DNA from 2 places in the Bacillus sp. AK124 genome. Region 1 is predicted to be linked to the other one. Evidence: predicted binding sites of a transcription regulator. Region 1 holds the regulator's gene; the other holds the start of a gene.
The links. Region 1 encodes NrdR, which represses ribonucleotide reductase genes. Its sites were predicted from a motif close to AACACNATATATNGTGTT; they were not measured.
Positions count from the first base shown of each region.

Region 2: nrdI (class Ib ribonucleoside-diphosphate reductase assembly flavoprotein NrdI) is a predicted target of NrdR. The motif match lies at 5,655-5,672, and genes of this name have one in related genera.

Region 1 is NZ_CP096378.1:1,238,193-1,254,118, forward strand. It holds gene M1E06_RS06230 (pectate lyase family protein) at 1-18, opposite strand, end outside; gene M1E06_RS06235 (glyceraldehyde-3-phosphate dehydrogenase) at 272-1,294, shown strand; gene speD (adenosylmethionine decarboxylase) at 1,530-1,916, shown strand; gene M1E06_RS06245 (hypothetical protein) at 2,102-2,494, shown strand; gene nrdR (transcriptional regulator NrdR) at 2,511-2,969, shown strand; gene M1E06_RS06255 (replication initiation and membrane attachment family protein) at 3,086-4,510, shown strand; gene dnaI (primosomal protein DnaI) at 4,526-5,458, shown strand; gene M1E06_RS06265 (TVP38/TMEM64 family protein) at 5,497-6,129, shown strand; gene ytxC (putative sporulation protein YtxC) at 6,207-7,049, shown strand; gene thrS (threonine--tRNA ligase) at 7,394-9,325, shown strand; gene M1E06_RS06280 (HAD family hydrolase) at 9,357-10,169, opposite strand; gene M1E06_RS06285 (DUF3923 family protein) at 10,429-10,656, shown strand; gene M1E06_RS06290 (sensor histidine kinase) at 11,042-12,826, shown strand; gene M1E06_RS06295 (LytR/AlgR family response regulator transcription factor) at 12,801-13,523, shown strand; gene M1E06_RS06300 (alkaline phosphatase D family protein) at 13,574-15,124, opposite strand; gene lrgA (antiholin-like murein hydrolase modulator LrgA) at 15,365-15,778, shown strand; gene lrgB (antiholin-like protein LrgB) at 15,802-15,926, shown strand, end outside.
Region 2 is NZ_CP096378.1:2,395,922-2,411,847, reverse strand. It holds gene M1E06_RS12075 (NmrA family NAD(P)-binding protein) at 8-859, shown strand; gene M1E06_RS12070 (hypothetical protein) at 913-1,218, opposite strand; gene M1E06_RS12065 (OsmC family protein) at 1,384-1,839, shown strand; gene erbB (SMR family multidrug efflux transporter EbrB) at 1,836-2,195, opposite strand; gene erbA (SMR family multidrug efflux transporter EbrA) at 2,209-2,526, opposite strand; gene M1E06_RS12050 (hypothetical protein) at 2,921-3,142, opposite strand; gene M1E06_RS12045 (YmaF family protein) at 3,267-3,668, shown strand; gene miaA (tRNA (adenosine(37)-N6)-dimethylallyltransferase MiaA) at 3,770-4,714, shown strand; gene hfq (RNA chaperone Hfq) at 4,756-4,977, shown strand; gene M1E06_RS12030 (hypothetical protein) at 5,291-5,503, shown strand; gene nrdI (class Ib ribonucleoside-diphosphate reductase assembly flavoprotein NrdI) at 5,754-6,149, shown strand; gene nrdE (class 1b ribonucleoside-diphosphate reductase subunit alpha) at 6,106-8,208, shown strand; gene nrdF (class 1b ribonucleoside-diphosphate reductase subunit beta) at 8,229-9,206, shown strand; gene M1E06_RS12010 (hypothetical protein) at 9,324-9,941, shown strand; gene M1E06_RS12005 (MBL fold metallo-hydrolase) at 9,960-10,832, opposite strand; gene sufU (Fe-S cluster assembly sulfur transfer protein SufU) at 10,960-11,391, shown strand; gene M1E06_RS11995 (Fur family transcriptional regulator) at 11,519-11,950, shown strand; gene M1E06_RS11990 (GntR family transcriptional regulator) at 11,995-12,660, shown strand; gene M1E06_RS11985 (DMT family transporter) at 12,668-13,642, shown strand; gene M1E06_RS11980 (N-acetylmuramoyl-L-alanine amidase) at 13,697-14,458, opposite strand; RNA gene ssrS (6S RNA) at 14,618-14,801, shown strand; gene M1E06_RS11970 (DMT family transporter) at 14,975-15,460, opposite strand; gene M1E06_RS11965 (DMT family transporter) at 15,482-15,926, opposite strand, start outside.

The DNA.
Region 1 (15,926 bases):
GTTTTTGGTCAGTTTCATGGTTGTCCTTTCTTGAAGACACTGCCTTCTGTCGTGTGAAAATTTGGCGCCGTTGGAAATTGTAGCACTAAAGATGCATTTGAAATATATGCTTTAATGCCGATTTTTTCTAGTTCTTTGTTCATTGTTTCACAAAAACCGCGTAAATTTGCTGTAAAAGAAACAAATGGTATGGCTAATTAAAAATAATGTGTTATACTTATTTTGAATAAATCATGATGTGGAATGACATAAAATAAGGGGTGCATATTTGATGAAAGTGAAAGTTGCGATAAACGGATTCGGCCGGATCGGCAGAATGGTGTTTAGAAAAGCGATGCTTGATGAACAGATTGACATTGCAGTGATCAATGCGAGCTACCCTCCGGAAACGCTCGCTCATTTAATAAAGTATGACACAAATCACGGCCGATATGAGCTTGATGTAAACGCTGGAGACGATTGCCTGTTCGTTAACGGTAAAAAGGTCATGCTGACCAATCAGAGGGACCCTAAACTTCTTCCGTGGGCGCAATACGGAATCGACATCGTCGTAGAAGCGACGGGGAAATTTAACGCGAAGGAAAAAGCGGAAGCTCATATTGAAGCCGGCGCGAAAAAAGTTATTTTGACAGCGCCGGGGAAAAATGAAGACATCACAATCGTGATGGGCGTCAATGAACGCGAATTTGATGCGGAGCGTCATACGATTATTTCAAACGCTTCCTGTACGACGAATTGTCTCGCTCCTGTCGCAAAAGTGCTTGATGATGCATTTGGCATTGAAAACGGCCTGGTGACCACTGTTCACGCATTTACAAATGATCAAAAAAATATTGATAATCCGCACAAAGACTTGAGAAGGGCGCGCGCCTGCGGTTCTTCGATCATTCCGACAACGACAGGCGCCGCGAAAGCGCTGTCACTTGTCATGCCACATTTAAAAGGAAGAATGCACGGCCTGGCCCTGCGCGTTCCCGTCTCAAATGTGTCACTCGTTGACCTTGTGGCTGATTTAAAAAGCGATGCGACGGCAGAAGATATTAATGAAGCGTTCCGAATGGCGGCGGCAGGCTCGATGTCCGGGATCCTCGATGTATGCGATGAACCGCTTGTCTCATCCGATTTTAATACGAATCCATACTCGGCGGTGATCGACAGCCTTTCAACAATGGTGCTTGAGAACAGAAAGGTGAAAGTGCTCGCATGGTATGACAACGAATGGGGATATTCGTGCAGGGTTGTCGATTTAATCAGATACGTGGCTTCAAGAATGAAACACCCTTCGGCTGTATAAAATAAGAGCATGGACGGATAAAAAATAAATACCCCTTAACCATCAAATGATAAAACCGCCTTGCAAAAAATATTCAAACAAAGTATACTATTTTTCGTGAACTTCTAGTTCGTGAGCGCTTCGGCATTACTTAAAGGGTTAGGACCTCTCCGGACTAACTTTCCCCCGTGGTAAATGACCGGTTCAGTTGCTTGGAAATTCACTTTTCTAATTCTTGTTAAGGGGGGTCCATGCTATGGAAACAATGGGGCGTCACGTTATCTCCGAACTGTGGGGATGCGATTTTGATAAGCTGAATGACATGGATTTTATTGAAAAAACGTTTGTAAATGCGGCACTGAAGTCAGGTGCTGAGGTACGTGAGGTAGCCTTTCATAAGTTTGCACCTCAAGGTGTAAGCGGGGTTGTGATCATTTCTGAATCTCACTTGACCATTCACAGTTTTCCTGAACACGGATATGCCAGCATTGATGTTTATACTTGCGGAGATTTAGATCCGAACGTAGCTGCCGATTATATCGCAGAAGAATTAAGAGCAGAAACAAGAGAGAACATTGAAATACCGAGAGGCATGGGACCTGTTCAGGTGAAACAGGCCAACGCCAAAGCACAGGCACTTTAATGCCGATAGAGGAGCTGGATGAAAAAGCGGACACCGCTTTTAAAATCCGCTCCTTTTTCTTTCCTCTCGCGACAATCCCCGAAACATATTTTCCCCGGCATTCTCTTGCCCTAATTTGTTTTCCCTTGGAAATCAACCATTTTTTTAATAAAATATAGAGAAGAAAGACAAAGGGGACAGGGGATATGAGTCTTTTTCAAAACATTCACCGGTTTTTTTCTACACACGCCGAAACGTCTGACCGCCATCCTTCGGACAAGCTGAAGAGCCGCTATTATAAAGCGGCGTCAAAAGAAGCGCTCAATGCTGTAAAGGAAGTGCTGGAAGGCCTTGACGGCTGTAAGGTGACATCGGTGTCGGAAGAAAGAGGAGAAATCAGCGCCGAGGTGAAAAAAACGCGAAAAGCTTTTGTGGTGGCGACAGTCGTGTCGATTCGCCCTTTTGATACAGCGGTGGATTTTAATGTGTCAACGGAAACGTTTTTGCCGACCGATTTTGGCTACAGCCGCGGGCTTGTCTCGACGCTATACAGCGAACTGGACGGAAAGCTGCAGAAATCTGTACATTCAAACAATTGAATAGGGAGCTGAAAAAATGAAATGTCCAGCATGTCAGCATAACGGGACGAGGGTTTTGGACTCCCGTCCCGTTGACGAAGGCAGATCGATTCGCAGAAGACGCGAATGCGAATCATGCAACTATCGATTTACTACATTTGAAAAAGTGGAAGAAATTCCGCTCATCGTCGTAAAAAAAGAAGGAATCCGGGAAGAATTCAGCCGCGAGAAGATGCTCCGCGGTTTGATCAAAGCGTGCGAAAAACGCCCTGTCGCCTTAAAGCAACTTGAGGATATTTGCTTTGAAATTGAAAAAGAGCTTAGAAATCAAGGCGTTGCTGAAGTGAAAAGCGATATGATCGGAGAAATGGTGATGGACCGGCTTGCGAAAATCGACGAAGTCGCATACGTCCGGTTTGCTTCAGTATACCGCCAATTTAAAGATATTAACGTATTTATCGACGAGCTGAAAGACTTAATAAAGAAAGAACGGTAAAGAGCTGTAAATTAATCCAGCTCTTTTCTCATGATAAAACCACGGTCGTGTGACATGAAGGCCTGAAAAAGGTGTAAAATGAGGAAAAGAAACAAAGTGGAAGGTTGACAAAAGATATGAGTAATTATTGGAAAGACTTGCTTCCTGTCGATCCGTACGTTGTCAAAAGCTGCGGATTGCTTCAGGACTTGGACCGGCAAATTGTCACGCTATTGTATCAGCCTCTAATCGGCTCTTTTTCATTCAGCTTGTTTCTCACGCTGTGGGGGGAACTGGAGCAAAACAGAGTCTGGGGGAAAAGCTCGACTCACAGACAGCTGATGGCGGCGATGCAGACCAACCTGAAGACGATTCACTCAGAGAAGGAAAAGCTTGAGGGAATCGGACTGTTGAAAACTTATATGAAAGAAACGGAAGACGAGCGTTTGTTTATATATGAATTGATTCCGCCGCTCAGACCGGATGAGTTCTTTCAGGACGGCATGCTGAATGTCTTCTTGTACAACCGCGTCGGAAAAGCGAGGTTTCAGCAGCTGAAAGAATACTTTTCCCACCCGTCTGTTCCCGAAGAAGCACGGGATATCACCCGTTCTTTCAACGAAGTTTTTGCATCTGTCCAGCCGAGCGAATGGAAGATGTCTGACGATATGATCGAAGCGATGGAGCTTCGCGAAGATCGTGAATGGATGAAAGAAGGGAATGGCAAACCGGCGGCGGTCACAGACGACGCCTTTGACTTTCAACTGTTTCTCGCCGGTTTATCCGACACGCTTATTCCGAGAAAAGCGCTGTCAGACCAAGTGAAGGAAACGATTAAAAAGCTCGCCTTTCTCTACGGGATCGAACCGCTTCAGATGCAAAACGTCGTCATGTCAGCCGTTGATGAGCACGATACGATCACGACAGAAGCGCTCAGAAAAGCGGCGAGCGACTGGTATCAGATCGAGCGCAGCGGCTCGCTTCCGGAACTCGTCGACAAAGTGCAGCCGATGAATCTCCGCGAACAGCCGAATCAACAGTCGTCAACGAATGCCAAGGAAGACAATTTGATTGCTTTGCTTGAGCAGGTATCGCCGAAAAAGCTGCTGCAGGATATCGGCGGCGGAGCGGAACCATCCAAAGCCGATCTGAAAATTATAGAAGAAATAATGCTTGACCAAAAATTAGAGCCCGGCGTCATCAATGTTCTGATTTATTATGTCATGCTGAAAACCGATATGAAGCTTTCGAAAAATTACACCCAAAAAATAGCTTCTCACTGGGCCAGAAAAAACGTTCGCACGGTTAGAGAGGCCATGAAGCTTGCGAAAGAAGAAAACCGCCAATATCTTGAATGGGCGGAAGGGAAGAAAAAGCCTTCCCGGAACAAGAAAGTCATCAGGGAAGAAAAGCTGCCTGACTGGCTTCGGGAAAGTGACGAAGCCGACAGCAAACCGCTCGAAACAGAGCCGGCCGGTTCCGTAACGAGAGAAGGCTTTGACCAACAGAAGCAGAAGCTGCTCGAAGAAATAAAAAAACTGAAAAACCATTCCGCTCTTTAATGTGAGGTGAAGATGATGGAGCCGATTAAACGCGCTTTGCAAGGCGTGACGACGAGACCCGATTTTCAAAAACGCCTTGAAGATATGAAAGAAAAAGTGCTCTCTGACAAGGATGTTCAGGAGTTTTTAAACAGCCGCCAGTCAGAAGTGGATCAAGGAATGATCGACAGGAGCCTAAACAAGCTTTATGAATTTACACAGCAAAGCAAAGCATGCCAAGACTGCCCGAGTCTGAAAGAGTGCAAAAACCTGATTAAAGGTTATCATCCAAAGCTTGTGATGAACGGAAAAACGATCGATGTTCAATATGACAGGTGTCCGGAAAAAAAGGCAGCGGACGAGAGGGAAAGACAGCGGTCGCTGATTAAAAGCATCTATATTCAACAGGATCTCTTGAATGCTACGTTTGCCGATATTGACGGAGATGATCCGAGCAGATTAAAGGTCCTTCAGCTTGTGACGGGCTTTTTGCATGACTATAACGAAACGGGAAAGGGAAAAGGCATCTACGTCTACGGGAAGTTCGGGGTCGGAAAAACCTTTATGCTGGCCGCCATCGCCAACGAGCTTGCGGCAAAGGACCATCCATCCATTCTCGTCTATGTCCCCGAATTTGTCAGGGAACTGAAAAATGCGATACACGATCAGTCGCTTGAAGAAAAGCTTGAGATGGTCAAGTCTACGCCGATTCTAATGCTCGATGATATCGGTGCGGAGTCCATGTCAAGCTGGGTGAGGGATGAGGTGCTTGGCGCCATCCTTCAGCACAGAATGTCTCATCAGCTGCCGACGTTTTTCTCTTCCAACTTTGACCCTGATGAACTGAAACACCATTTCACCTATTCGCAAAGGGGCGAAAAAGAAGAGGTGAAAGCGGCAAGGCTGATGGAGAGGGTGCTGTATTTAGCGACACCTGTCCGGCTGGACGGGAAAAACCGACGTCAGTAATCACATGATCCCGAGCTTCAATTACGGAGATGAAGAAGATGCAAAAAAGAACCTTGGCCAAATGGACGGTTATCGCCGTAATCGCGGCGGCCGGACTATGGTTGAATGCGAAATATCTGAATCTGAGCCCCGCTCATATAAGAGAAGGCGTCTTATCCTTCGGGATTTTCGCCCCGCTCATCTATATCGGATTATTGATGATCCGGCCGTTTTTGCTGCTACCTGCTTCCGTTTTCGCCGTCAGCGGGGGCCTCGCATTCGGTCCGCTGTTTGGCTCTTTGTATTCTTTTATCGGTGCGGCGGGCGGTGCATTTTTGTCATTCGCTGTTGCATACAGGCTCGGCGGAAACCTTCAGCACATGCCGCTGAAGCTTGACAGCCTGCGGACGCTTTTGCGGAAAAACGGCTTTTTCTGCATTCTGCTCTTGAGGCTCGCGCCGATTCATTTTGACGCGGTTAGCTATGCGGCAGGCGTGTCAAAAGTGAAGCCCCTGTCGTTTGCCCTGGCGACGGCTGCGGGCATCATTCCGGGCACCGTTATTTTAAATGTGCTCGGGTCAAGCCTCTTGACCGGCGACATCATAGCAATTGCAGCTACAGCGGCAATTTACTTGATATTCATTACCGTGCCTCTTTTGTTCAGAAAAAAAGTGCAGGCGCTCCTCGATTAAGGGCTCATCCTTTTTTTACGTCTATTTTATTTGTCACTCCCATATACATGTATCAGATGTTGTTAGGGGGGACAAACATGCTTGAAATTACATTTGAAGATGATTATGATACAGCCGCGTTTTTGCATCTCCTTCGCAATGCGGATGCGAACCGGCATATCAAGATTCACGAAGCACCAGGGAAGATCGGAATTGAAAAGACCCATTCCTCTGTCAGTATTCAGGCCTATATTGAGCCGGTTCTGACGAGATTTTTTACAGAATGCAAAGAAGACGAATACATGCTTTCGGTTATTGAAGGCGATTATTACTTTTTGGACCGGGATGAACAGCAGCAGATTCTTCAACTGGCCCACAGCATTATGGAGGGCGAACTTGAAGGGCTTCCTCTCAACAAGGACGACACCCCTCGCGAACATTACATCATTCAGGAGCTCCAAACGATTTGTCTTGAGGAAAACGTCTTTTCCATTCGGTCTTTTATGACATTTCGCCTCGGGAGGTATTATGAACGCCTCAGGTCTTATGTGGAGGCGGCAATTGACGAGTATAAAATGGAACAGGAATATCAGACATTCATTCAATCGCTGAGAGACTACGTCATGTCGAAAGAGCCGATGCTTGACCATGTCCGCATTGTGCACGACGGTTATTTTGTATTGTGGGAATTAAAGTATATTTCTGAACGGGAACAAAAAAAATACATAGACAGGCGGTTCGTAAGAGAACACCCGATGTATATTGATTCCCATCTCCTGGCTCCGCTCGTATCGATTGCGCCGGAAAAAATAGACCTCTATACAGAAGACCGGGAACACGCCATGGTTCAGACCATTCAAAATATTTTTCAGGAGCGCGTACGGATTCTTTCGCTTGACGCCTTTCATCCGCGAGAAAACATTTTGGAAGAGCATTCTTGATTTTGTGTGAAAAACGATTTATAATACGATGTAAACTTAAAGATATTATGTATCGATAAGGACATGAAAAGATGAACACCGGTTTGACAGAGAGGGAGACCACGGCTGAAAGTCTCTTAAGCCAAGGAGCATTTTTTTACCGCCTTTGAACATCAGTTGTGAACGACAATGTGTCTAGTAATGACTGACGGGACTTCCCGTTACAGAACCGAAAGCCGAGAGCGCGACGGGTTTTTTGCGTTTTCGGGAAAAAGGGTGGAACCACGAATTCCGTTTATTAATCCTCGTCCCTTTCATAGGGGGACGGGGATTTTTTATTTTGTAAAAAAAAAGGAGTGACTAGGATGTCAGATATGGTAAAAATCAAATTTCCTGACGGAGCGGTTAAGGAGTTTGCAAAAACGACGACAACAGAAGATATCGCGGCATCAATCAGTCCCGGCTTAAAGAAAAAATCAATAGCGGGGAAATTAAACGGCAAAGAAATCGATCTGCGCGCACCGATCCTTGAGGACGGCGCCATCGAAATCATTACAGAAGGCAGCGAAGAAGCGCTTGAAATCATGCGCCACAGTACTGCACACTTAATGGCCCAGGCGATCAAGCGCCTGTATAAAAACGTGAAGCTCGGCGTGGGTCCGGTCATTGAAAACGGCTTCTACTACGATGTGGATATGGAAGAAGCGCTGACTCCGGAAGACCTTCCGAAGATTGAGAAGGAAATGAAAAAAATCGTTGGCGAAAATCTGCCGATCGTAAGAAAAGAAGTCAGCCGTGAGGAAGCCAGAGCCCGGTTTGCCGAAATCGGCGATGATTTGAAATTGGAACTGCTTGATGCGATTCCGGAAGGTGAAACGGTATCGATCTATGAGCAAGGCGAATTCTTCGATCTGTGCCGCGGTGTTCACGTTCCTTCGACAGGAAAAATCAAGGAGTTCAAACTGCTGAGCCTTGCGGGAGCATACTGGCGCGGAGACAGCAACAACAAGATGCTCCAGCGCATTTACGGTACGGCTTTCTTCAAAAAAGCGGAGCTTGATGAGCATCTTCGCCTCCTTGAGGAAGCAAAAGAACGCGACCACAGAAAGCTCGGAAAAGAACTGAAGCTGTTTGCGATTTCGCAAAAGGTAGGGCAAGGGCTGCCGCTTTGGCTGCCAAAGGGTGCAACCATCAGACGCGTCATCGAGCGCTATATCGTTGACAAAGAGCTTGCGCTCGGCTATGAGCACGTGTATACACCTGTCCTTGGCAGCAAAGAACTTTACGAAACGTCAGGGCATTGGGATCATTATCAAGACACAATGTTCCCTCCGATTGAAATGGACAATGAAACATTGACGCTTCGACCGATGAACTGTCCGCATCATATGATGATTTATAAAAACGACATTCACAGCTACCGTGAACTGCCGATCCGGATCGCGGAGCTCGGAACGATGCACCGCTACGAAATGTCAGGCGCTCTCTCAGGTCTGCAGCGTGTTCGCGGGATGACTTTGAATGACGCGCACATTTTCGTCCGTCCCGATCAAATTAAGGAAGAGTTCATCCGCACTGTCCGCCTGATTCAGGAAGTGTATGAAGACTTCGGCCTTGAGCAGTACTCATTCCGCTTGTCTTACCGCGACCCTGAAGATACAGAGAAATATTACGATGACGATGAAATGTGGAACAGAGCGCAATCGATGCTGAAGGAAGCGATGGACGAGATCGGACACGATTATTACGAAGCCGAAGGGGAAGCGGCGTTCTACGGACCGAAGCTTGACGTTCAGGTCAAAACAGCAATCGGAAAAGAGGAAACACTGTCAACTGTACAGCTGGACTTCCTTCTTCCTGAAAAATTTGATCTGACATATGTCGGAGAAGACGGAAAACCTCATCGTCCGGTCGTCATTCACAGAGGTGTCGTTTCCACAATGGAACGGTTTGTCGCTTTCTTAATTGAGGAGCATAAAGGCGCATTGCCGACATGGCTTGCCCCTGTTCAGTTCCAGGTCATCCCTGTATCGCCGTCCGTGCATCTTGACTACGCCAAAAAAGTTCAAGAGCGCCTGCAGCGTGAAGGACTTCGTGTTGAAGTCGATATCCGTGACGAGAAAATCGGCTATAAAATCCGTGAAGCACAGATGCAAAAAATCCCGTACATGCTTGTCGTCGGCGACCAGGAAGTTGAAAACGAAGCCGTCAACGTCCGCAAATACGGAGAGCAAAAATCAGAAACAGTTGCCTTTGCAGACTTCATTAAAAAAGCCGTTGCAGAAGCAAAGAAATAAACGAGAAAAAAGCATGATTCCCGCTCGGGAGTCATGCTTTTTTGCTTAGTTTGTCGGCTGTTTTTCCGCGGAGGATATCGAACAGTTCGCTCAAATGGCTGATTTCGTGATCGGGTGTAAGGTCAGTTTCATTCTTTTTGCCTTTGCGGTTGACCCAGACGGTTTGAATGCCCGCTCTGGAAGCCCCGAGAATGTCGGTGTTCAAGTTGTCTCCGACCATCACGGCATCATCCTTTGTCATGCCGAGGAGGCTGAGGCAGTGTTCAAATATGCTTGGATCAGGCTTTCCTTTTCCGAATTCACCGGAAATGACGATTTCATTAAAATAAGGAGCAAGTTCCGGTACGCCTGCCAACTTTTCTTTCTGCAGGCTCGGATCGCCGTTTGTCAGCAAAAGAAGCTCTACTTTTCCTTTCAGTTCATCTAAAACGGCAAATGTTTCTTCATACACGAAAGGGCTCTTTCGGCGCACTGCGGCGAAATATTCGCCGAGTTCTTCCCCGAAGGCGGGATCGTCGATGCCAAACGCCTTCAATCCGTTTGTCCATGCGTTTTTTCTGTATTCAGGAACAATTTTGTTCAGTTTTTGAAAGCCTTCGCTGATCGGCTCGCTGAAGTTTGACCACAGGCCTTCAAATGGGTTGATGCCGATCATGACGGTGTATGGATATGTTTCATAAGACGTGTAAAGCTTTCGCGCTGCTTCGCGGACCGCTGCTTCAAATTCTTCCGCATGGATTCCGTATTTTTCTTCAGCTTTAAGACACGTTTTGGAAAATGCTGTGCTGACGCTTTTTTCATCCCAGAGCAATGTATCGTCTAAATCAAAAAATACGGCTTTCATGATCTTCTCCTCTGCCATTAATTTATAGAATTCTCTTATTTATTTTACAATAGATTAAATGGATGTGAAAGAAATGAATTTAAGAATGTGATGTAATGCAGTGTCAAAGTGTGAAAGCTTCTCGAATATGATAGAATGAAACGGGTTTCTATTGTTTGGAAATGCAGGGGATTTTTAAGATGCATCTTATGTTCGTGATAACGGGCTCTCATGCGGACAGAAGAAGCAGATACAGTGTAGAAATGGAAGGAATGGTTTTGTGAAAAAACGATGGATATTTTGGTGGATTTGCAACATATTTTGGATGGCCGTTTTTGTAATGGGGACGGCTCTCGTGTGGCTGAGAGATGTTGATGGCGCCGGTGTTACTCAAACGCCTGAGCTTAAATTAATAGCGTTTATCGTTTTATTGATTGCATTTATATTTCCATTCATTATTCAAGTTGTGTGGCTGATTGTTAATTTGAAAACGGGTAGCAGCAAATAAGGTAAAGGCAGCAATTGTTTGCTGCCTTCAGCGTGTCGACAAACCCTCGCATTCGTTGTCAGGCCTGCGCGTCGGTGCTCGCGAATAGAGGAAGGATCGGCGGCTAACCACCCAGGCGTCCTGCCTGAACACCGCCGTCATCACCTCCTGTGAAAGTCCGCTCCGATGCTCGGCCTTCCTAGACTGCAAGGGTTTTCAATCACGCTGAAAGGATGACAAAATCCCAAAACAAAAAGTCGTTTTGGGATTTTGTCAACAATCTGAAGGCAGCAATTGTTTGCTGCCTTTTTTATTTTGTAAAGCATGCCGCGTCAAAGTGTGAATAAAAAGAGGTATGATAGAATAAGAGCAAATTCCGATACAGAAAGAAAGCAAGGGGAAGTACATGATTCAACTCATGATCATGATGCTGGAGAGAGTGGGGATCATCGTTATCCTGGGCTTTATGTTGGCCCATATGAAGGTGTTCCGTCAGCACCTCCAGCATCCGGAAGGGTATAAGGGAAAAGGGGTTCTCATCTTCATTTTTTCCCTGTTCAGCATCATCAGCAACTATACAGGCATTGAAATCCGGGAACATAAGATTTTGAACAATGATTGGATTTTTGCGATCGATCCATCAAGCTCGATTGCCAATACGAGAATTCTCGGTGTCGAAATCGGCGGTCTGATCGGAGGGCCGTTTGTCGGAGCGGGTGTCGGGCTATTGTCAGGCATTCACCGTTTTTCACTGGGAGGGACGACAGCTTTGAGCTGTGCGGTTTCTTCACTGTTGGCTGGCGTCATCGCCGGTTATATCGGCAGCTTTTTCAGGAAACGGCATCAGATGGTGACACCAAGGGTAGCCGCTCTGGCGGGTATTTGTATGGAGGGTCTGCAGATGCTGATGATTCTCGTACTTGCAAAACCGCAGGCTGAGGCTATTGCGCTTGTTCAGATGATCGGCATTCCGATGATGATTGTCAACGGGACGGGCAGCTTTATTTTTCTATCGATCATTCAGTCTATTATCCGCAAAGAGGAACAGGCGCGGGCCGTTCAGACCCATAAGGTGTTTTCGATAGCGGATCAGACGCTTCCTTTTTTCCGCCGGGGACTGAATGAGGATTCCTGCAAAAGCGCCGCTCTCATTATTCACCGGATGACGGGGACGGATGCCGTATCGATTACGGACAGAGAGAACATTCTCGCTCATGTCGGAGATGGAGCAGATCATCATATTCCTTCGAAAAATCTGATCACCGGTTTATCGAAAAAAGTCATTCAAACCGGAAAGGTCATGAAAGTGAAGTCGCGCGATGAAATCGAGTGTGCGCACCGTTCCTGTCCGCTGCAGGCGGCGATCGTACTGCCGCTCTTCTCCAACCGCGAAACAATCGGCACGCTGAAGCTGTACTTTAAGCATCCATCCGGTCTTAACCGTGTGACGGAAGAGCTCGCCGAAGGGCTTGCCATGCTTTTTTCCACTCAGCTAGAACTCGGTGAGGCTGAGCTGCAAAGCAAGCTTTTGAAAGATGCCGAAATCAAGGCGCTTCAAGCGCAGGTCAATCCGCACTTTTTATTTAATGCCATCCATACGATTTCTGCTCTGTGCAGGACAGATCCCGAAAAAACGCGGAAACTCCTCCTGCAGTTGAGCGTTTATTTTCGTTCCAATCTGCAGGGAGCCAGGCAGCTGATGATTCCGCTCTCAAAAGAGCTGAACCACCTGGAAGCCTATTTATCATTGGAGCAGGCCCGGTTCCCTGGCAAGTATCATATTGATTTTCATATCGAGGACGGTCTTGAAAGCATGGAAATTCCTCCATTTATATTGCAGCTGCTTGTTGAAAACGCGCTTCGCCATGCATTCCCGAGAAAACAAAAGGTATGCACGGTAAAAGTATGCGCTGTGAGAGAGCAGGACGGCGTTTTGATGAAGGTGTCAGACAACGGCAGGGGAATTGATCCCGAGCTGCTTGGACAGCTGGGACAGGCGCCCGCACCTTCAAAAGAAGGGAACGGGACGGCGCTTTACAATGTGAATCAGCGGCTTACCGGTTTGTTCGGGCACCAGGCTGCCCTCGAGCTTGCCAGCGAACCTGATAGAGGAACAGAGATATCCTTTAAGATTCCTTATCAAACCGAAAGAGAGGGGAACAGAGATGCTCAAGGTATTAATCGTGGATGATGAAATGTTTGCGCGAGACGAGCTTAGATATTTATTAGAGCAGACCGAAGAAGTGGTTGCGGTCGATGAAGCTGAACATATCGAAGAAGCGTTTGACAAAATGGCGGATCACAAACCCGATATTCTTTTCTTGGACATCGATTTGTCTGGGGAGAACGGTTTTGACATTGCGAAGCGGCTGAAAAAAATGTCGGCGCCTCCGGCTGTCGTTTTTGCGACCGCTTATGATGAATATGCGCTGAAAGCATTTGAAGTGGATGCGGTCGATTATTTGACAAAGCCGTTTGATGAGGAGCGAATCAGACAGACGATCCAAAAATATAAAAGGATGCGTCCCGGCCATCAGGAGGGGCAGCAGCTTGCGGGCCGCCACAGGCTGGCTCTCAGCATTGACGAAGCGATCGTCATTCTCGATCCGGACGAAATCGTATACGCCGGGTTAGAAGACGGACACGTCACAGTGAAAACCTTTGATCAGGCATACACGGTTCACGATACATTAGTCGTTCTCGAACAAAAGCTTTCACAGACGGCGTTGATCAGGGTGCATAGAAGCTTTCTCGCAAATATGGATCATATTAAAGAAGTCAAACCCTGGTTCAATTCGACATACAACCTCCTGATGAAAGACGGCTCCACGATTCCTGTCAGCCGTACATACGCGAAAGAGCTGAAAAAACGGCTGCATATGGTGTAAAAAATGATCAGCGGCGGTGAAAGACTGAATTCGTCATTCACCGCCGTTTTTTAGCGCTGAAGCCCGGGCCGTCCCGCTTCTATGGAGAATGTGGCATAAGTTGAGACTGGGGCGCCGGGCCGTGTGATATAAGGAAGAACCTGAAAGTCGGCTTCAAGCTGCCGGGGCGTCAAGCGGCAGCGAACATAACCGCGCTGCGCATTGTACAGTTTGACATGCGGGTTTCCGAGCCAGATCGGCGCCAATGAATCGGTCTCGCTGCCGTCAGCGTCTGAAGATATCGAAGTTGTGATCAGCTCGGTTCCGATTGTCGCTGAACCCGCATCGTCGAAGTTCTCCTTTAAGTCGGCAGCGGCATGTCTGTGAATATCTCCTGTCAGCACAACGGGGTTTTGGATGCCGTATGCCTTGTATGCGGAAAAAAGCCTGTCGCGGCAAGCGGGAAAACCGTCCCACTGGTCTGTGCTGTACTCAACTCCGGGGCCTGTATCGCGGTCGATTTGAGCCAGGACGACTTGCTGGACTAAAAAGTTCCACACCGTGTCAGACCGGCTCAAGCCGTTAAAAAGCCAGCGCTCCTGGTCAAATCCGAGTATGGAGCGTGACGGCTCAAGTCGTTCGGCCTCATTTGCCGGAAAATTATTGCGGTACTGCCGGGTGTCCAGAACATTGAATTCAGCCAGGTTTCCATAGCGGAACCGCCTGTACATCAGCATGTCAGGCCCATTTGGAATCGATGTGCTGCGGATCGGGATATTTTCGTAGAAAGCTTGGTACGCCGCTGCGCGCTGCCGGAGAAAATCGTCCGGAGATGTGTTGTATTGGGAATGGATGCCGGCATAATTGTTTTCGACCTCATGGTCATCCATCGTCACAACCCAGGGAGCCAGCGCATGAATGGCCTGGAGGTCCGGGTCTGTCTTAAAAAGAGAATATCTGAGTCTGTATTGGCTGAGCGTGACGGTTTTTGCGTTATGGGCAGCAGATAAAGTCACATCGCGGAAAAGATTTTTAGCATTAATGGCATATTCGTAAATATAGTCTCCGAGGAAAAAAACAACGTCCGGATGGTCTTCGGCCATATGCCGGTAAGCTGTAAAATATCCGTGGTACCAAGCTTGGCACGAGGCGAGAGCGAACGACATTCCCTTGATGTCGGCGTGCGGGGAAGGCGCTGTTTTTGTACGGCCTGTCCGGCTGATTTCCCGTCCCGCTTTAAACCGGTACCAATAATAGCTTCCCGGCTTTAAGCCGTTCACTTCAACATGAACGGAGTGGGCGAGCTCAGCGAGCGCTGAGACGGTCCCGCGCTTCACCACTTTGCGGAAATGTTCATCTTCGGCTACTTCCCACTGAACAGGGACGGCTCTGCCGGGCATTCCCCCTAAACCGTCTTCGGCAAGCGGATCGGGGGCAAGCCTCGTCCAAATGACAACCCCGTCGGGATGCGGGTCACCTGAAGCCACTCCAAGCTTGAATGGATAATCTGCAAATCGGGGCGCGCCGGCGGCGATCGAAGCGTCTTCAGGCATCAGGCCGCGTCTTGCTAAAGATGCGAATTCGCCAGCCGGAACAAAGCGCCCTCCTCTTGAATGGTTCATGAGTCAGAGCCTCCTCATCAATCGTTTTCTCATTAACCACTATACGATCTGTTTTGCTCCATTAGCACATTCTGGAATTTAAATAATTGTGAAGAATGTGCAAAGCCGGAAGAATAATTTGCATTTCAGCGTCCCGTTTCTGCAATTGAAGGGCGGTATCCGGCAAGTTATTTTGAAAACGCTTTTTTGGCCGGGGCCTTTTTATATAATGAACCCAACACAGCCAAAGAGGTGAACGAAATGAAGGGGAAAAAAGAATATGGCTTTTTAACTCAGGCATTTATTTTTGCTGTTATTATGTTTGTTTCAAACGGAATCGCCGCGATTCTGCCCATCCCGATTCCTCCGTCTGTCATCGGCTTGGTGATGTTGTTTGCATTGCTGTGTGCGAACGTGCTGAAGCTGGAACAAGTCGAATCGCTTGGCACGGCGCTCACTTCGCTGATCGGTTTTTTATTCGTTCCGTCGGGTATATCAGTGATGAACTCGCTCGGTGTCATGGAGAAATACGGGCTGCCGATCGTCCTCGTGATTTTCCTGGCCACCGTCATTCTGCTTGCAGCGACAGGCTTGTTTTCACAGTTCATCCTGTCTGCAAGCAAAAAGGACCGTCAGGACAACCGGGTTGAATCAGCCAAAAAAACAGCTTCTTGAATCAATAGGAGGTTATTAACGCTATGACACCTTATTTCGGTATCGTCGTTTCACTGGCCGCATTTGGCATCGGCACTTTTTTATTTAAAAAATCAAATGGTTTTTTCTTGTTCACGCCTCTGTTTGTCGCGATGATTCTTGGGATTGC
Region 2 (15,926 bases), 1.2 Mb from region 1:
AGGAGTGATAAAAGTGGAGAAAAAAATATTGATTACCGGTGGAACCGGCACGACTGGAAGCCGAATCGCCAAACGGCTTGTACGTTCGGGGGCCGGTGTCCGGATCGCAAGCCGGAGAATGCCTGCAATGGCCGGAACGGAACATGTGTATTTTGACTGGAATGATCAAAAAACTTACAGAGACGCATTAAAAAACACGAACTCATTGTATTTGGTTGCGCCTGTCGGTGTATTCGAACCGTCGCCGCTCGTTGTGCCGTTTTTGGAAATGGCAGCGGCATCCTGCGTCCGCCGCATTGTTCTGCTCAGCGCTGCCATTATTGATGAAGACGGACCTGTATTCGGGAAGCTTCATCACGCGGTCAGGCGATATGTTCCTGAATGGACGGTGCTAAAGCCTTCATATTTCATGCAGAATTTTGACCATCAGCATGGCGCTTCGATTCGGAAGAAAAATGAAATCGTCACGGCGTCAGGCAGCGGCAAAGTCGGGTTTATAGATGCAGACGATATTGCTGAAGTGGCTGTGCGCGCATTGCTTGATCAAAAGCCGCATAATACGAGCCATATCTTGACCGGGCCGGAAGCCTTGAGTTATGCTGAAGCCGCGGCAATCATCGGCAGAGCGGCAGGCCGCGACGTCAGGCATGTCAATGTCGAAGTGTCCGCTTTGAGGGAAAGGTATATAAAAGCAGGATTATCTCCCGATTATGCCGGATTCATGTCGGAACTAGACGAGAAAATCAAGAATGGCAAAGAAAACCGCATCACAGATACAGTGGAACGCATCACGGGAAAAAAACCGCGTTCACTGGCTGATTTCGCCAATGAACACGCCGGACTCTGGCGTCTGCTTTAACTTTTCCTGAGACTGAACGGTCTTTTCTCTTTATTTTTGACCGTTCAGTCTAATTAGTAGAATGTTTCGTTGATTTCCCATGACTCAACTGTACAGTAGGCCAAGTGAGGGTCCATACCCATGCCCATTAAATAAGCCATTGCCGCTACTTCTTCCATGGCGTGGTGATAGGAAGTGGTTTGCGCTTCATTTAAACCGTAATGAACAAAAGGCGCAACTGTGCACAACGTCTTATGTTTCAAGTGCGGAAACAACGGACATTTGATGTGGTGCACGGCTGCTTCGGCGTGCTGATACTGGGGGATATGCATATGCTGTTCGGGAGCCGGTGTCTGCTGTAAATGTTCTACATTCTCCATTTCTTTTCGTCCTTTCTTGCGCGGATTTTCGTTGTATTCTATGTTCCGCTCATGCCCCGTGTGTTAGACGGCTGTCACGGTTTACCGGTTTTTTAGGCAAATCAACAGACAGAAAGGTCAAATACCGGTAGACTTTAAGCAGGATAAAAAAAGGAGGTATTTTTTATGGCTAAACATCATTTTTACCTTCAGGCAGACTGGCCTGGAAAACGTAACGACATCGGAAGGATTGAAAGCGGGAATTTAAAAACAGAAATTTCAATTCCAAAGGAAATGGACGGTCCGGGGGCAGGGACAAACCCTGACGAAATGCTGCTCGGCGCCGCTGCGACTTGCTATATCATCACGCTTGCAGCCATGATGGAAAGAAGCGGATTGGAAAAAGAGAGCCTGACGATGGAATCCGAGGCTGTTGTCGATGTGACAGGCGGGGTGTTTACGTACGAAAAAATCATTCACAGACCTCTGATCCGCCTTCCGAAAGAAGCGGCGGAAAAAGAGGTCCAACTTGCCGAAAGACTGGCTGAAAAGGCGGAGACATCCTGTATGATATCAAGGGCGGTTCAGGGCAATGTCGCCATTGAATTAGACCCGAAGATTGTCGTCTCCAAAGCGGATTAGATTTCGATCGTGAGCTGAGCTTTTTGGTCTGCGGCGTCAGCATGCTTTGAATTGAGCAAAAAGACGCCGCAGATGATCAATACAAGCCCAATAAGAGTTTTGAGATTGAATGGCTCCTGAAATATAAAATACCCGATCGCAGCTGTCAAAGCCGTCCCGGTGCCGGCCCAAGTCGCATAAGCCGCAGATAAAGGCAGTGTTTTTAATGAAAAGCTCAGAAACGTAAAAGAAGCCGCAAAACCGATTATGACACCGGCCGCGGGCAGGGGGGCGCTAAAGCCTTCTGACAGCTTCAGCATCGTGCTTCCGAATACTTCGGACAAAATGGCAGCCGCCAAAAAGATCATGCCTTTCATGACATTCTCCTCCTTATGACAGATTGATCAGGACAACGCCTGACACGAGACAAATAATGCCGGCGATATTTCGCCGGTTCAGCTTTTCTTGAAACCACAAGACGCCGATGATTGCAGTCAGAACGGTGCCAGCTCCGCTCCAAGTCGCATAGGAGAGGCTTAGCGGGATGACCTGCAATGTGAGCGACATCATGTAAAATGCGAGACCGTAGCCGATCACTACGAGAACCGACGGCCGCCAGCGCGCGAACCCGTCAGAGATTTTCAGCATGGCGGCTGCCGCCGCTTCTGACAAGATGGCGATCAGCAGAAAAATGTAGCCTGCAATCATATGAAATCCTCCTCTATCAATGTTATTCCATGATTCAAAAGGAGAGCTTTCTCTTCGTCAGCCAGCAGTTCCAATTGAAACAAAAGACTTTGACCATTTGCCAGCGCTCTTTTCACACAACTCACGCTGCGGTTTAAGACATGCTGCCGCAGCAAGGGCGCTTGTACAAAGTTAGTTTTCATTCGAATATCAAAAAACGCAGCCCATAAACGATCTTAAAGTGTTAAAGGTGTATTCCGCAATCGTCATGAGGCCGCTTCAAAGATTTCTTCTTTTTTAGACATAAAAAAAACCCGTATTACTAACCGGTTGGTAAAATCCATCTTAATTGATGCAAAAGTTCTAAGTCAAGAAAAAAGTTATGTAAAAAGGCCCCTGGAAGAGCCTTTATCTGTCAGAAAAAAGGATAGTAAGGATACGGCGGATACGGATATCCCCAAGGGCCGAGAAGCGCTCCGGCAGTAAGTCCGCCCAAAAAACCTCCGAAGAAGGGGCCCGGACCGAAAAACGGACGCGGGCCGAAAAACGGGCGCCCAAAAGGTCCGCCAAAGAAAGGTCTGCCGATGATGCGCTGGTTGTCGTCGCCGTATACAGGAGCGTGCTCGAAATGATTCATAAAAAAATCCCTCCAATAATAAAATGAAACCTGACTAACATCACTGTATTCTGCCCAGCCGTTTTTGCTTGGGCGCCCGTCGTATTTTTTAGTGAAGCCGCCCTTAAAAAGGAGTGAATGAAACATGACGCTGTATCAGTCGGATTGGTCAAAAGCGCCTCCCCATGCCCACGCCTACAGGGCGAGAACATCGACTGCCAATGGCCATTACCACCTAATTGAAGGCTTTTCCCAGCCGGCAAACGGGAGCAATACAGATGGGCACGTTCATTTTTATTCCGGCATCACTTCTTTCGATAAGGGACATTATCACAGGTATTACGCGATTACGGGGCCCGCGATTCCGCGGGCGGACGGCACGCATTATCATGAAATCGGGGGCACGACCTATCTGGCATATTCTGCGGCTCCCCCGATCAGATTTGGCGGAGTCGTGTATGTAAGCGATGGAATAAAGGAGAGGCACCGGCATACTTTTAAGGGTTCCACAAGAGAAATCGTGGGGAATGAGCCGATAGGGTGGTGAGGGAATGTTTGGAAAACAATGAAAACGGGTAAAATGAAATGGGTGTTTTTGAACGTGAAATGGTATAATGGGAGGAGCTTGTTTAAAGAGAGTGATCAGCAGTGAATAAAACGAAACCGCCGGTCATCGTTTTGATCGGACCGACCGCTGTCGGTAAAACAAAATTAAGCGTGATGCTGGCCGAGCATTTGAATGCGGAAATTATCAGCGGAGATTCGATGCAGATTTACAAAAGAATGGATATCGGCACAGCAAAAATTAAAGAAGAAGAAATGAACGGGGTTCCGCATCACTTGATCGATATTAAAGAACCGACGGAATCTTTCTCGGTTGCTGAATATCAGGAGATCGTCAGACAAAAAATCGCAGAGATTGGCAGGCGAGGGAAGCTTCCGATGATTGTGGGGGGGACAGGGCTCTATATCCAGTCTGTCCTTTACGACTATTCATTCACAGAGGAAGCGGGCGACCCTGAGTTCCGAGCGGAGATGGAGGCGCTCTCTGACAAGAGAGGAGCCGAATATGTTCACTGTCTATTGAAAGAGCGCGATCCCGGAGCGGCAAAAGCCATTCATCCAAACAATAAACGAAGGGTCATCAGGGCGCTTGAAATTTTCCATACGACAGGAAAAACGATGTCTGAACATATGGAAGGACAGCGGAAAGAGCTTTTATACACCACGGCTCTCATCGGTTTGACGATGGAGCGGGAAGTGCTGTATGACAGGATCAACAGCCGCGTAGACCAGATGATGGATGAGGGGCTGCTGAATGAAGTGAAACAGCTTTATGATGAAAACATAAGAAATTGCCAGTCTGTTCAGGCCATCGGGTACAAAGAGCTTTATGCGCACCTTGAAGGCAGAGCGTCCTTGGAAGAGGCGGTTGAGACGTTGAAGCGGAATTCGAGACGCTACGCCAAAAGACAGCTGACATGGTTCAGAAATCAAATGGATGTCGCCTGGTATGACATGACGCCCCCTGTCAATATCGAGCAGAAAAAACAGGAAATTTTCACTTACATAGCAGGAAAGCTCGAACTTTAATCGAAACAGTATGGTATAGAGAAACAAGGAGGACCAGAAACATGAAATCGATAAATATTCAAGATCAGTTTTTGAATCAGATTCGGAAAGAAAGTACATTTGTCACGGTCTTTTTACTGAATGGATTTCAGCTGCGCGGACAAGTAAAAGGATTTGACAACTTTACAGTGTTGATTGAATCGGAAGGAAAGCAGCAGCTTATATACAAACATGCCATTTCCACATTTGCACCGCAAAAAAACGTTCAACTCGAACTCGAATAGCGATTTACGGCTAAAAGACCATGCCTGGCATGGTCTTTTCAGATTGCCTGACAAAATCCTGAAACAGTTTACTGTTTTGGGATTTTGTCGTTTTCGAGGCGACTTTACAATCAACTGCGGCCGTTGCCGGTCCGAGCAGGAGTCTGGGAATAAAAGGAACGGATACCAATTGCTGGACATCCTGTCTAAAACGCCGCCGTCATCACGTCCTGTGAAAGACCGAGGCATTCAAATTTACAAAGCGGCATCTAATCGCTAAACTAAGTAGTGTTTACATCAATTCAGTTTGAAAATGAAAAGGAATGAGCGAACAATGAAACCTAAGATCGTCATCAACCATTGGGAAGAGACGTGTGAAGATGATTCCTGCTATGAATACGGCACAAGTATTCTCGTCAACGGAAAAGAACTTGTCAGGGAAGCGTCGATCATGACGGCTGTTCAGTCGGTTCTTAAGGAACTCGGCATCGAAGCCGATATTAAAGAGGTATGCGAGAACAAGTGCTGTGACACTTACAAAAAATAAGCGAAAAAGTCTAGTCTACTAACTCAATTTTTTTCGTGTTATGATAGATTTCGGTTTGTGAGTAGGATGAGCGAACGGCTCTCATTCTACTCATATTTCTTTGGCCTTAGGCCTCCTAAGCTGAAGCAAATTGTGAACTTTCATCAACCTGAGCACAATATATTGTGTTTTCTTGAATGATAGTATACTATATATTGTGTAAGGTTCGAGTTGAAAGACTCGGAAACAATTTTACTAGGTCGTGATAATGATGATTCAGATCGTATTTGATTCAAAAACGGGAAACGTTCAGCGCTTTGTGGATAAGACGCCTTTTCGCAATAAACGGAAAGTCAGCACAGAGGAGTATCTAGACGAACCGTTTGTTTTGATCACGTACACGACAGGGTTTGGGGAAGTTCCGAAAACGACTGAGATGTTTCTTGAGAAAAACGCCCATCTTCTTTTGGGAGTTGCGGCAAGCGGAAACAGAGTGTGGGGAGACAATTTTGCGAAAAGCGCAGAAAAAATCTCGAAGCAGTATCAGGTTCCGATTCTCGGCAAATTTGAGCTCAGCGGGACGGCCAAAGACGTTGAACTGTTTACTCAGGAGGTAGAAAGAATTGTCACAAAATCAAGTGCCAAAATGGATCCAGTTAAACAATGAGATCATGATCCAAAAAGACGGGAAATTCCAGTTTGATAAAGATAAAGAAGCTGTACATAGTTATTTTGTAGACTATATCAACCAAAATACGGTATTTTTCCATGATCTGAAAGAGAAAATCGATTACTTAATCAAGAATGACTACTATGAAGAAGAGTTTTTAAGCCGCTACACGTTCGAAGAAATCAAGGAAGTGTTCAAAGAGGCTTACGCTAAAAAATTCAGATTCCCGTCCTTTATGAGCGCTTTTAAGTTTTACAATGACTATGCGCTGAAGACAAACGACAAGAAAAAAATTCTTGAACGCTATGAAGACAGAATCTCTATCGTAGCTTTATTTTTTGCAAACGGGGATAAGGAGAAGGCGAAGGAATTCGTCAGAATGATGATCAACCAGGAGTATCAGCCGAGCACGCCGACGTTCTTAAATGCCGGCCGCAAACGCCGAGGAGAGCTGGTCAGCTGCTTCCTCTTGGAAGTCAATGATTCCTTGAACGACATCTCGAGAGCGATTGATATTTCAATGCAGCTGTCAAAGCTAGGCGGAGGCGTATCGTTGAACCTTTCAAAACTGCGTGCGAAAGGCGAAGCGATCAAAGACGTCGAAAACGCGACAAAAGGCGTCGTCGGCGTGATGAAGCTTCTTGACAACGCATTCCGTTACGCTGATCAGATGGGACAAAGACAAGGCTCAGGGGCTGCATACTTAAACATTTTCCACCGCGACATCAACGATTTCCTCGATACGAAGAAGATTTCGGCTGATGAGGATGTCCGGGTGAAAACATTGTCCATCGGAGTCGTCATTCCAGATAAATTCATCGAGCTTGCAAGAGAGGATAAAGCGGCATACGTATTCTATCCGCACACCGTTTATAAAGCGTACGGCGAGCACCTCGATGAAATGGACATGAACGAGATGTACGACCGGCTTGTGGAAGATCCGCGCGTCAAAAAAGAAAAAATCCACCCGCGCAAGATGCTCGAAAAGCTTGCGATGTTAAGATCGGAATCAGGATATCCGTACATTATGTTCCAGGACAATGTCAACAACGCGCATGCGAACAATCATATTTCCAAGGTTAAATTTTCCAACCTTTGCTCAGAGGTTCTTCAGGCTTCACAGGTTTCTTCATACACAGACTACGGTCAAGAAGATGAGATCGGCCTTGACATCTCCTGCAACCTTGGTTCATTGAACATATTGAACGTCATGAAAAACAAATCGCTTGAGCAGACGGTTAAGCTTGCAACCGATTCGCTGACGCACGTTTCTGAAACGACGAACATTACGAACGCACCGGCGGTCAAAAAAGCGAACAAAGCGATGAAATCCATCGGCCTTGGAGCGATGAACCTGCACGGATTCCTGGCACAGAACAATATCGCCTACGAAAGTGAGGAAGCGAGGGACTTCGCGAACACTTTCTTTATGATGATGAACTTTTACTCGATTGAACGGTCTGCCGAAATCGCCAAAGAAAAAGGTGAGACGTACCATAACTACGAAGGTTCGGCTTACGCAACGGGTGAATACTTCGAAAAGTATGTTACTCAAGATTTCTCGCCTAAATTCGAAAAAGTGGCCAAGCTTTTTGAAGGCATGCACATCCCGACAAAAGAAGACTGGGAACAGCTGAAACAGTTTGTCAAAGAACACGGATTGTATCACAGCTACAGACTGTGCATCGCACCGACCGGGTCCATTTCATATGTACAGTCAAGCACGGCATCAGTCATGCCGATCATGGAGCGGATTGAAGAAAGAACCTACGGCAACTCCAAGACGTACTATCCGATGCCTGGACTTGCGCCGAGCAACTGGTTCTACTATAAAGAAGCGTATGATATGGACATGTTCAGAGTTGTCGACATGATCTCGACGATTCAGCAGCACGTTGACCAAGGCATAAGCTTTACATTGTTCCTGAAAGATACAATGACGACACGCGATCTGAACCGGATCGATCTTTATGCCCACCATAAAGGAATCAAAACACTTTACTATGCAAGAACGAAGGATACAGGGCAAGAAGGCTGCCTTTCTTGTGTCGTTTGATTAAAGGAGAGTATGCGAAAGTGACGAAAATTTATGATGCAGCAAACTGGTCAAAGCATGAAGATGATTTTACCCAAATGTTTTACAACCAAAATGTGAAGCAATTTTGGCTTCCGGAAGAGATTGCGCTTAATGGAGACCTTCTGACATGGAAGTACTTGGGTAAAAATGAACAGGACACATACATGAAGGTGCTCGCGGGGCTGACGCTTCTCGATACAGAGCAGGGGAACACGGGAATGCCCCTTGTCGCTGAGCATGTGGAAGGGCATCAGCGCAAAGCGGTGCTGAACTTCATGGCGATGATGGAAAACGCGGTCCACGCCAAGTCCTATTCAAACATTTTCATGACGCTTGCCCCGACAGAGACGATCAACGAAGTCTTTGAATGGGTTAAACAAAACAAATATTTGCAGAAAAAAGCTCAGGTCATTGTCGGACTCTATGAGAAAATTCGCCAGGGTGATAAAATTTCGCTGTTTAAAGCGATGGTCGCATCCGTTTATTTAGAAAGCTTCCTGTTCTACAGCGGCTTCTACTACCCGCTTTATTTTTACGGACAGGGCAAGCTGATGCAAAGCGGCGAAATCATCAACCTGATCTTGCGGGACGAAGCGATTCATGGCGTCTATGTCGGCCTGCTCGCTCAGGAGATTTACAATCAGCAGACACCTGAGAAAAAAGAAGAGCTGTACGCGTTTGCCATTGATCTATTAAAAGAGCTTTATGAAAATGAGCTTGAATATACAGAAGATCTGTACGACCAGGTCGGCCTTTCACACGACGTGAAGAAGTTTATCCGCTATAATGCCAACAAAGCGCTGATGAACCTTGGCTTTGAAGCTTATTTTGAAGAAGAAGAGATCAATCCGATCGTGTTGAACGGGTTGAATACGAAAACGAAGTCACACGACTTCTTCTCAATGAAAGGAAACGGCTACAAAAAAGCAACAGTTGAACCGATAAGAGACGACGATTTTTACTTTGACGATAAGTAAGCCGGCCGGGCTAAAAGGGCGCATCCGCGCCCAAGCCCCGCCTTTCAGTTATAGATACACGGCAAAATGAGAGCAGAACGAATCTGCTCTTTTCACTTTGAGGAGGAAACGGATACAATGGGAAAAATGGATGAAATCATTCTCGTGGTCCCGCGGGAAAACGTATTTGCAAATGAAACGCTGACCTTCCAAGGCGTCAACAGCGACGGTGAGAAGGTCGAGAAGATCATGGCGCATATTGAACAGCACTTCAGTGAAATGAGAAGGGGAGACGCCGAAGAAGATCCTGCGTTTAAACAGCCGATCCCTTATGTTGTCATCAAAAGAGAAGACGAAATATTTGTATACGAGCGGCTCGAAGGCGGAGGGGAAGCGCGGCTTCACAACAAGCTGTCACTCGGCTTCGGCGGCCACATGAACTTTGCCGAAGGGCTTGATTTTTCCGGTATTCTGAAGTTAAACACAGACCGTGAACTTGATGAAGAGCTTCTGATTGAGGAATCAGATAAAGAAAAAATGGTGACGCTCGGACTGATTAATGATGATGAAAACAGCGTCGGAAAAGTACATATCGGAATCCTTTCAGCGCTTGAATTAAAACCGGGCGCACACGTTGAAGTTAAAGAAAAGGAGCAGATTGCCGGCCGGTGGATGAAAGCCAGTGATCTGAAAGATAAAAGCGTCTATGACAGACTTGAATCTTGGTCACAGTTTGTCGTTGATATCTTAGTTTAAATTGGAAAACTCGCTGATTCAGCGAGTTTTCTTTTCGTATTGGACCGGTTTCCATTGAAAAAGTGAGCCCTGCTTTTCGATTAACCCGAAACCAGGGTAGGGGAAATGACACCCGTGGAGCAGGACCTGTCCGTTATAAGCCTGCCGGGCCAGCAGTCTTCTTGTCTTTTCCCCCTCTTTAGGGTCATGCTCAAGCGAAACCCGCAGCTTTGGATTGGAGATGCTTTCGGGAATGTGAAATACGTCATTGATGATCTGACAGACCCCGTCTTTTGTCTGTAATTCAATAGTCAAGTGTCCAGGTGTATGTCCGGGCGTATGGATCAGCTTCAGTCCGGGAAGCAGTTCGGTATCTTCTGTCAGCAGCTTCAAAAGCGGCCGGACAGCGGAGAGAATGCGAAACTGTTCAGAGGCAGGCGATTGTTTTGCGTACAGCCATTCTGCTTCACTGATCAGATGAACAGCGTTTGGAAAAGCGGGTATCCCGTTATTCAGAAGACCTCCCGTATGATCTAAATGACTGTGTGACAAAATGACAAAGTCTATGGAATCAGGCTTAATTCCCGCCTGTGTCAGGTGATGAATCAAGTGCCCGCTTTCTTGTCCGCCTGTTTCGCCAAATCCCGTATCAATCAGTATCCGTTTTTCGTTCGTTTCCAGGCAGATAAAGTTCAGCGCTACTTCAAATTCTTCAGGATAATGTTCTGCTTCATGGGGGTCTCCTCCCGCCAAAAAGAAATCCCTTGAAACTCGAAATGCTCCATCAGATAAAATTGTCATGTGAAAAGAATCGAGTTGAATGCGGTCTGGCTCCTTCATAATAAACCCTTCCCCCTTTGCGTTTGGATCTGTCTCTTTATTAGAAGAGGCAGTTTCATTGTGTCTTTTCATTTGCGGTGAGCTTCTTGATCGGTTATTATTAAATCGTAATAATTACGATTTAATAACGGAAGTATAACTAAATCCGTTTGTTCTTTCAACCAAAATAAACTGTTTAAAAGGGAAGGAGCATCATTTCATGCCGAAACTGGAAGAGCTGTATCGGTCCGTCATTATGGATCATGCAAGATACAGGCGAAATTTTCGAAAAATCGATAAACACGGCGTGTATTACGTCCATTACAAAAATCCAACATGCGGTGATGTGATGACTTTGTTTATCGACATTAAAAATGAAAAGATCGAAGACGCAGCTTTTATCGGAGATGGGTGCAGCATCAGCATGGCTTCCTCATCAATCATGACTGAACTGATAAAAGGAAAGACGTTAAAAGAAGCCGGGCTAATGCGTGAAGCGATGGAAAATATGATCAGAAAAGGAGAAGAACCGGCAGAGGATCTGCTGGGAGATGCCGTTTCCCTGATTGGCGTCCATCCGTTACGGGCCCGCCATAACTGTGCCCTGATGCCTTGGCAGGCGCTCGATCGGATCAAGGAGAACGTTTATTAAATGAACATCACATCTAAAGCACTCCGTTTCTAAGGCAGCCAGGCAAAGAATATCGGAAGATTCAAGGGAAAAAAGGGGCAGTGACGAAAGAGGTATCGAAAACGAAACGAATGTAAAGCAGGAAGCGATGGCGCAGCTTAAACGGAAAGGCATTCGAATGACGCCGCAGCGGCTGGCCATCTACCATTATTTTTTAGCCAACAGGAACCACCCCACAATAGCTGAAATTCAACAATCATTGAGGGAGATATATCCTGCCGTCAGTACAGCGACGATATACAACACCATCCGCTATTTTAAACAAGAGGGCCTTATAAAAGAAATGGGGTTTACCGATCCGCTTCGTTTTGATCTGGCTCTAGAGGAACATGATCATGTCATATGCGAAGTATGCGGGAAAATCGTCGATTTTCATTGTCCGCAACTGGAGAAAGTAAAAGACATTGCGGCACGGCTGACCGGATTTAAAGTGACACATCACCGATTGGAACTGTACGGCATCTGCAAAGATTGCCAGGCGAAAAGAAAATACGCCGCTAAAGAGAAAGGGGTTAGATAAAAAATTTGGTTGTGCATAAAACCAAAATCCGATATATTGGTTTTATGATGAAAAATAACATTAAACGAATCAAACGAATTTCGCTTCGGGAAGAAGTGTATCAAACGCTGAAGCGCACCATCGTACATTTGGAACTAAAGCCGGGGGAGCGTCTGCATGATCAGGAGCTTGCAGAGCAGTTTGGTATCAGCCGCACACCTGTCAGGGAGGCGCTCAAACGACTGGAAGATGAAGGACTTGTTGAAACTGTTCCGGGTTCAGCAACACGTGTAGCACCGTTAAATCGCGAGGAAGCTGAACACGCTTTTACAGTCACTGCAGCACTGCATGCGCTGGCTGTCAAGCTGTCGTTTCCTTTTTTAATGGATTCAGACCTTGATCAACTGGAGAGGCATAATCAAACGTTGCAGCAAGCGATTCAAAAAGAAGACATTATCGAAGCAATCGAATCGGATGCTGCTTTTCATGAGGTGTTTTTACAAGCATCAAAAAACCCGGAAATTACCCGGGCATTGGAGAGAATTTCTTCAAAAATTTACCGCCTTGAGATGTCGCAGTTTTCCTCGATCGGCAGCTTGAAATCTGTCGAACAGCATCAGAACATCATCGATGCCTGCAGACAGGGGGATCGGAATGCGGCCATCAAGCTTGCCGAGGAAAACTGGCTCAGTCTCGGAGACCGATTGGCCGGACATCAGGAAAAGGAGTGAGGGGATTGTGAGGCCGATTATACTGGGCGTTTTTGCAGCCTTCTTTTTTGCTTTTACATTCGTTTTAAACAGGGCGATGGAGCTTGAAGGTGGAAGCTGGATCTGGAGCGCATCGCTAAGATTTATCTTTATGGCGCCTCTTTTATTTGTCATTGTCTGGCTGAGGGGGAACGTAAAAGAACTTTTTCAGGAAATCAAAAAAGCACCGGGCATTTGGCTGAGATGGAGCATCGTCGGCTTCGGCCTCTTTTATGCGCCACTCTGTTTTGCGGCGGCTTACGGGCCGGGCTGGCTGATCGCAGGAACATGGCAAATCACGATTATTTCCGGCTCCCTTTTGGCGCCGCTTTTTTACGAAACCATCCAAACAAAAACAGGTCCCGTACAGATGAGGGGCAAAATTCCCTATAAAGGGCTGGCGATGTCGTTGATCATTTTAATCGGGGTGGCGCTGATGCAGGCTGAGCATGCGGCACAGCTTTCTTTGCATGAGATGCTGCTGTTCGTTGTGCCGGTTATGTTGGCTTCATTTGCATATCCGCTCGGGAACAGAAAAATGATGGAAGCATGCGCCGGGCGCCTTGATGCTTATCAGCGGGTATTGGGGATGACGTTGGCAAGCCTTCCGTTTTGGCTGATCCTCTCACTGTACGGGCTGGCATCGGCGGGTGCGCCCAGCCGGGGACAAGTCATTCAGTCAGGTTTGGTGGCTGTCTTTTCCGGAATATGCGCAACTGTGCTGTTCTTTGCCGCAACCGATCTTGTAAAAGGGGATATGCGAAAATTAGGGGCTGTCGAGGCCACACAATCGTTTGAAGTGCTGTTTGCTGCCGCTGGTGAAATTTTGCTTCTTTCAAGTCCGCTTCCTGGTGCCATCTCATGGAGCGGCATGGCACTTGTGATTATCGGAATGGTGTTGAACAGCCATGCATCGAATCAAACGCAAAAGCCGGCGATTCAAAGTAAAGCTGCAAAAGCATGAAAAAAGCCTGCGATCTATACGAGACAGATCGCGGGCTTTTCTTGATGATTGTCCCTATTCCTGGTAAATGAAAGCGTCAAATCCGGCGTTTTTGGCTTGCTGAACGAGCGCTTCGGCATTTTCTTTTGAAGAAAAAGCGCCAATTTGCACTTTGTAAAGGCTGTCCCTGTAAATCACAAGGGCATCAAACCCTTTCGCTTCCGCTTGAGCGGCAAGCGAATCGGCATTGGCTTTGGTCCTGAAAGCGCCGATCTGCACTTTATAGAGAGATGCTGCGTTTTTGGAAAGGTTAAATGCCCTTGCGAGTCCGTTGGCGTGGCCTCTGGCAATGGATTGAATAAACGCGGAAGACTTCAGTTTCTCGGCGTCGCTTGTATTGTCTACAAAGCCATTTTCCGTAAGGAGTGCGGGCATGGCTGTTTCTCTTAGAACATGAAAATTGGCCGTTTTCTTGCCGCGATCCCTGAAATCGACAACTTTTAAAATCTCTTCATGCATGATATCCCGATAGGTGGTGGTAGGTGCGCCGACGCCGGGATAAATGTAATCCTCGAAACCTGTCCCGCCCCCGGCATTCATGTGAATCGATAGAAAGTAGTCCGCTCCCCAGCTGTTCGCGGCGTTCGTGCGTTGCGTCAGACTGACGGTTTGGTCGCTTGTCCTGCTCAACAGGACTGAAACATTTTGATATTCATTCAGCAGCATGTTTCTTAAAGCCAAGGCGGTTTGCAATGTTAACTGTTTTTCTTGCAAACCATTAGCTGAAGCACCTGTATCAGTCCCGCCATGGCCGGGATCGATAAAAATTTTTACCACAAGACATCACCTCAATAGACAGTCTATGAACAGATGGACATGAAGGGTTGTACGAACGCCACGATATTGCAGAATTTTGTAAATATTCAACTTATTATAGAGCGTCATATTCTCTTCAGGCAAGAGGTTGCATTTTTAATGTTTTTATCATATAATTCAATTACGCTGCATTGTACGTAATGATAATTAAGTTTTAACCTTTAAGCTGTAATAGGGAGTTTTATATCGGAACCGGAATGTCATGCCTTCCTCGAAAGGACGACAGGAACGTTTCTGCAGACACCCACTTTGAGGAGTGTGGTTTAAAACTTTCTTACTTGCATACGGCAATTGCAGCACTTCACTTAAGTCATTTGAATAAAATGGCTTTTTTTATTTGCTTAAAATCGGTTTACTGTAAATGTTTTATGTAAACTAACTTGCTGTAAATAAAGGGCGGACACCGCCCTTTTATTCATTTTAAAGAAAAACGAATGCCTGAATTCCAGCAAGTAGAAGGTGCAAAAATGACTGGCATCAAAAATGCTGAATGATGATAATTCCCGTGATCATCAGGACAATTCCCAGCATGCGCTGCACATTTAAGCGGTGTTTGGGGGTTCCGAACCAGCCAAAATGATCGATGATGAGGGCGATGATCATTTGGCCGCTTAAAGCCAAAACAACAGTAAGTGACGCTCCGACAATCGGCAAAAGCAAAATATTGGATGTGATAAAGATGACGCCAAGTATTCCGCCAGTCCAGAGCCACCAAGGGCTGCCCGTGATAAAGGTTTTTGCTGTATGTAAATTGTTTAAATGAAATAACCGCCGATGTTCAATGATCGACGTAAGAAAGAGAAGAATGACCATTCCAACCAAAAACGAAATAAGTGAAGCGATAAAAGGTGATTGGAGAGCATTTCTCAGCTCTGAATTAATAGATGTTTGAATCGGTGATGCCATTCCGGCAAAAAGCCCGAGCATCATGTAAAGAAAAACGTTCATAGTGTTGTTTTTCATCGGTGATGAACTCCCTTGCTATTAATATTTTTTGATAATGAAAACCCCGGAGATGATGAACAAAATGCCGATGATTCTAGGAAAGTTTAATTCATGAACGGGAATATGAAACCATCCGAAGTGATCGATGGCCAGAGCCATCACCATCTGTCCAAGCAAAGTGACGACAACTGTCAGTGCTGATCCAAGACGCGGAAGCAACAAAATATTTGAAGTTAAATAAAAAACGCCTAAACATCCGCCTCCAATGAGGATCCACAAGGGGATGGAAGGGAGAAGTCCGATGATAGACAAAAAATGGCGCTCTGTCACTAAGGCGACAATGACCAGGATAAGCGTACCGGCAAAAAAAGATATGGCCGCCGCCCCGTAAGGAGACCCGATCTTCATGCCTAGCCGTGAATTAATTGAGGTTTGAACAGGAATGGCCATTCCGGCCAAAATCCCGGCTATAAGTATTAAAATG